DNA from 2 places in the Streptomyces sp. NPDC040589 genome. Region 2 is predicted to be linked to the other one. Evidence: riboswitches for the same ligand, from Rfam matches in the RefSeq annotation. Region 2 holds a riboswitch; the other holds the start of a gene.
What was found. Region 2 has a riboswitch for glycine ahead of gcvT (glycine cleavage system aminomethyltransferase GcvT). Riboswitches for the same ligand answer to the same signal wherever they lie in the genome.

Region 1 (2,456 bases), on a different contig from region 2:
CGGTGGGTGCGCCGCGCGATGCTCCTCAGACCCTCGGGCCCGTGGTAGACGGCGTACATACCGGCCATGACGGCGAGCAGCACCTGCGCGGTGCAGATGTTGCTGGTGGCCTTCTCACGACGGATGTGCTGCTCACGTGTCTGCAGCGCCAGCCGGTAGGCCTTGTTCCCGTCGGCGTCCACGGACACACCGACGAGCCGCCCGGGCAGGCTGCGCGCCATCTTCTCCCCGACGGCCATGTAACCGGCGTGCGGTCCGCCGAAGCCCATCGGCACGCCGAACCGCTGCGTCGTCCCGACCGCGATGTCCGCGCCGAGCTCACCGGGCGACTTCAGCAGGGTCAGCGCGAGCAGGTCGGCGGCGACGGTGACGAGCGCCCCGAGCGCGTGCGCCTGGTCGATGACCGGCTTGATGTCCCGTACGGCTCCGGAGGCGCCCGGGTACTGGATCAGCACGCCGTTGATCTCGCGCTCGGCGATCTCGGCGGGGATGCCGTCACTGAGATCGGCGACGACGACCTCGACACCGGTCGGCTCGGCCCGGGTCTCGATCACGGCGATGGTCTGCGGCAGCGCGTCCGCGTCGACCAGGAACAGGCCCTTCTTGTTCTTGCCCAGACGCCGCGACAGCGCCATGGCCTCGGCCGCCGCGGTGCCCTCGTCGAGCAGGGAGGCGCCGGAGGTCGGCAGTCCGGTCAGGTCGGCGACCATGGTCTGGAAGTTGAGCAGCGCCTCGAGCCGGCCCTGCGAGATCTCCGGCTGGTACGGCGTGTAGGCCGTGTACCAGGACGGGTTCTCCATGACGTTGCGCATCACGACCGGCGGCGTGAACGTGCCGTAGTAGCCGAGCCCGATCATGGAGCCGAGCACCTGGTTGCGGTCGGCGAGGGAGCGCAGCTCGGCGATCACCTCGGCCTCGCTGCGGGCGCCCGGCAGGTCAAGTGCCTCGGCGCTCTTGATCACGGCCGGGACCGCGGCGGCCGTCAGCTCGTCCAGCGAGCCGTAGCCGACGTGCGCGAGCATCTTGGCGCACGCCTCGTGGTCGGGGCCGATGTGGCGCTGCTCGAAGGGAACTGCCTCTTCGAGTTCGGAGAGCGGAATGCGATGGGCGGTCATATGCGGAGGCCTCCTGGTCTGACACGACCTTCGAGGGGCACCACGGCACGGGTACCCGGACGGCCTCCCCCTCTGTCATGTCAACCTGAGAGCTTCACCGGATCGCCCGAAGGCCTCCGGCTTTCACCGTCGGTGAGGGCGGAAGCCGTGACATCCGCCCTGCTTTCCAGAGTGACCTCGTCCGTGCGGTACGTGGGCCTGAGAGATTCCGGGGAGGATTTGCTCCTTCGGCGCCTCCGATGATGTCTGGAGGACTCTCCCGCACGGGGTCAGCAGCCGTTGTCAGCCTACCAGCGCGGTCAACGCACGAACCTTCGAGTGGCCGCCTCCTCGATTGTGCCGTTTTGTAGTGGTTACGGATGAGTTGCGACCATGTGGAGGGCCCGTGCGAACCGATATCGATCCGCGCAACCTGATCGGCCGCAAGGCGTTCGACCGCAACGGAACCAGGATCGGCACGATCGACGAGGTCTACCTCGACGACGCCACCGGCGTCCCGGAGTGGGCGGCCATACGGACCGGCCTGTTCAGCAGGGACGCCTTCGTCCCCCTCGAGCCCAGCGAACTGATCGACGGCGCCCTCCACGTGCCCTTCGACCGCGCCCTGATCAAGGACGCCCCCGACTTCGGCGTGGGCCGCCACCTCTCCCCGGAGCAGGAACTCCAGCTCTACCACCACTACGGCCTCGACGTCGCCGCCCCTCCCCCGCTCCAGGACCACGAGTTCGGCAAACTGGCAGGCAAGGACGAGACGGCCTGAAGCCCCGGCGAACCCCTAAGGGGCGGCGGAGCGCAGCCCCACACCCCCGGATTCACCATCCGGCCCATGACCCCCCTCGGGCTCGCGTAACACCAACGGCAACGGATCCGCCGGCTCCAGCTCCGGATCGTCGATCCGGAAGGTACGCACCCGTCCGGGCTGGGAGTCGGGCGTCTCGAACCGTACGGTCACCCGCCCCAGGCCGCTGCCCTGCACCCACCCGTGCCCGAACCCGGCGTGCCGCACATCGTGCCCGGCGGGCCACCGCCGCTCGGCCGGCGCGGGCCGCTCCTCGACCGGCGCCGCGGCGTGCTCCTCGACCGGGCCCTCCGCGACCGCCCGCTCCCCGGCCGCCTGCGCGAACAGGTCCTCCTGCGTGTAGTCGGCAAGCCCGCTGACCCCCACCCCGAGCAGCCGCACACCACCCGTCGTGTCGACCGAGTCCAGCAGTCTGGCCGCCGCTTCACGGATCACCCCGGGATCGTCCGTCGGCCCACGCAGCGTCTCGGACCGGGTGCGTGTCGAGAAGTCGTACCGCCGCACCTTCAGCACGATGGTCCGCCCGGACAGCCCGGCCCCGC
Region 2 (2,456 bases):
TGGCGCAGGAACGCGTATCGCGAGACGCCGCGACCGCGGTCGCGCTGGCCGGCCAGGGCCTGCTCGGGGGTGACGTCGAGCATCAGCAGGTGGAGCGTGCCGCCCCGGCGGCGGGCCTCGCGGGCCAGCCAGCGGCGGACCCAGGCCTGCGTGCCGCAGTCGTGCACGACGACGGCCTCCCCGCCGCGCAGTGCGCGGCGCAGCCCGAAGTAGTGGGCGAGGCGGACGAGCGGGCGGTAGACCGCGTACGGCAGGGCGCGCGGCATGCGGCGGTCCCAGTGGTCGCGGGTGTCCTGCGAGTCGATGCGCCGGCCCGGCACGGTGCGCCGCATCAACGTGGACTTGCCGCTGCCGGGCAGCCCCGTGACCACGACGATGTCGCGGGGGCCGAACAGCAGCGCGTGCGGGCCGCGGCCGGCGCGCTCGCGCAGATCGCGGACGACCGGCACCGGCTGCGGGCCGCAGGCCGCATGCGCCGGAGCGGTCGACTGCTCGGGCAGCGCGATGCCCGACGTCGTGGCGTACGCGGTGGTCCTGTTCACCGTGATCGTCCTCCCCTGGGGCCAGGTACGGAGTCCCATGCCCGCCGAGTGTAAAGAGAAGGTAATGCCCGATGTCTCTGGTTTTAGTCCTCTTCCTGCAACAGGCCTGCTACAGGGTGGTCCCCCTGCCACCCCGCGACAATGCGTGCAATGATGTGCCCGCCAACTGCATACCGGCCGTTTGAATCCGCGCGGGAGAGTCCCCAGCACCGTCCGACGCTGGGGCGCCGAAGGAGCAAGTCCCTCCCTTGAATCTCTCAGGCCCCGTTACCGCGCGGGCGAGGCACATCTGAAAAGCGGGCCGCACCCTTCTCCGGAGTCCGGGGAGGCGGCGTGGCCCCACCCAAGGTGCAAGCCGTGTCCCATGTGGTCATGGCGAACCTCTCAGGTTCCGATGACAGATGGGGAGGAACGACCTCGCCCGTCATGCCCCTGGGAGACGACCGACCGATGAGCAGTACAGGAGAACTCCGCCACACCGCGCTCGATGCCCTGCATCGTGCGCTCGGCGCGACGATGACCGACTTCGCCGGCTGGGACATGCCCCTGCGCTACGGCTCCGAGCGTGACGAGCACAACGCGGTGCGCACGAAGGCCGGGCTGTTCGACCTCTCCCACATGGGGGAGATCACCGTCACGGGGCCGGGGGCCGCCGCCCTCCTCGACCACGCCCTGGTCGGCAACATCGGCGGGGTCAAGCCCGGCCGCGCCCGCTACACCATGATCTGCCAGGCCGACGGCGGCATCCTCGACGACCTGATCGTCTACCGGCTGGCCGAGCAGGAGTACATGGTCGTCGCCAACGCCTCCAACGCCCAGGTGGTCCTGGACGCGCTGGTGGAACGTTCCGCCGGCTTCGACGCCGAGGTGCGCGACGACCGGGACGCCTACGCGCTGCTCGCCGTACAGGGCCCGGAGTCCCCGGGGATCCTGAAGTCCCTCACCGACGCCGACCTCGACGGCCTGAAGTACTACGCCGGTCTGCCCGGCACGGTCGCGGGCGTGCCGGCCCTCATCGCCCGCACCGGGTACACCGGCGAGGACGGCTTCGAGCTGTTCGTGAAGCCGGAGCACGCCGTCGAGCTGTGGCAGGCCCTGACCAAGGCGGGCGAGGGCGCCGGCCTGGTCGCGTGCGGGCTGTCCTGCCGCGACACGCTGCGCCTCGAGGCGGGCATGCCGCTGTACGGGCATGAGCTGAGCACCTCTCTGACCCCCTTCGACGCCGGGCTCGGCCGGGTGGTGAAGTTCGAGAAGGAGGGCGACTTCGTGGGCCGCGAGGCCCTGGCGGAGGCCGCCGCACGCGCCGAGCAGAACCCGCCGCGCGTCCTGGTCGGCCTTGTCGCCGAGGGCCGTAGGGTCCCGCGCGCCGGGTACCCGGTCGTCACGGACGGCGAGGTGATCGGCGAGGTCACCTCCGGCGCCCCCTCCCCCACGCTCGGCAAGCCGATCGCGATGGCGTACGTCGACCCCGCGCACGCGGCTCCCGGCACCTCCGGTGTGGCCGTGGACATCCGGGGCAGTCACGAGCCGTACGAGGTCGTGGCGCTGCCGTTCTACAAGCGCCAGAAGTAGAGACTGGCCAGGCGCCAGAAGCAGACACCGGCCGCGGGCCGCCACAGCGGTCCCGGGCATCTCACCCCCGCTCACCAGCGGTCCCCTTCATCAGCACTCCCGCGCGTACAGGAGAATCCAGGCCATGAGCAACCCCAAAGAGCTGCGGTACAGCAAGGAGCACGAGTGGCTGTCGGGCGCCGAGGACGGCGTCTCGACGATCGGCATCACGGAGCACGCGGCGAACGCGCTCGGCGACGTCGTCTTCGTCCAGCTCCCGGCGGTCGGTGACGCCGTGTCCGCGGGCGAGACCTGCGGCGAGCTGGAGTCGACCAAGTCCGTCTCCGACCTCTACTCCCCGGT

Region 1: another riboswitch for glycine. It lies ahead of gcvP (aminomethyl-transferring glycine dehydrogenase); the one in region 2 lies ahead of gcvT (glycine cleavage system aminomethyltransferase GcvT).

Annotation. Positions count from the first base shown of each region.
Region 1 covers NZ_JBVIWP010000004.1:10,036-12,491, reverse strand. Annotated here, with positions in the region: gene gcvP (aminomethyl-transferring glycine dehydrogenase) at 1-1,115, opposite strand, end outside; glycine riboswitch at 1,292-1,387, opposite strand; gene ACZ58V_RS17920 (PRC-barrel domain-containing protein) at 1,501-1,875, shown strand; gene ACZ58V_RS17915 (DNA polymerase IV) at 1,891-2,456, opposite strand, start outside.
Region 2 covers NZ_JBVIWP010000001.1:301,988-304,443, forward strand. Annotated here, with positions in the region: gene ACZ58V_RS01310 (AAA family ATPase) at 1-542, opposite strand, end outside; glycine riboswitch at 725-825, shown strand; glycine riboswitch at 827-953, shown strand; gene gcvT (glycine cleavage system aminomethyltransferase GcvT) at 993-2,114, shown strand; gene gcvH (glycine cleavage system protein GcvH) at 2,239-2,456, shown strand, end outside.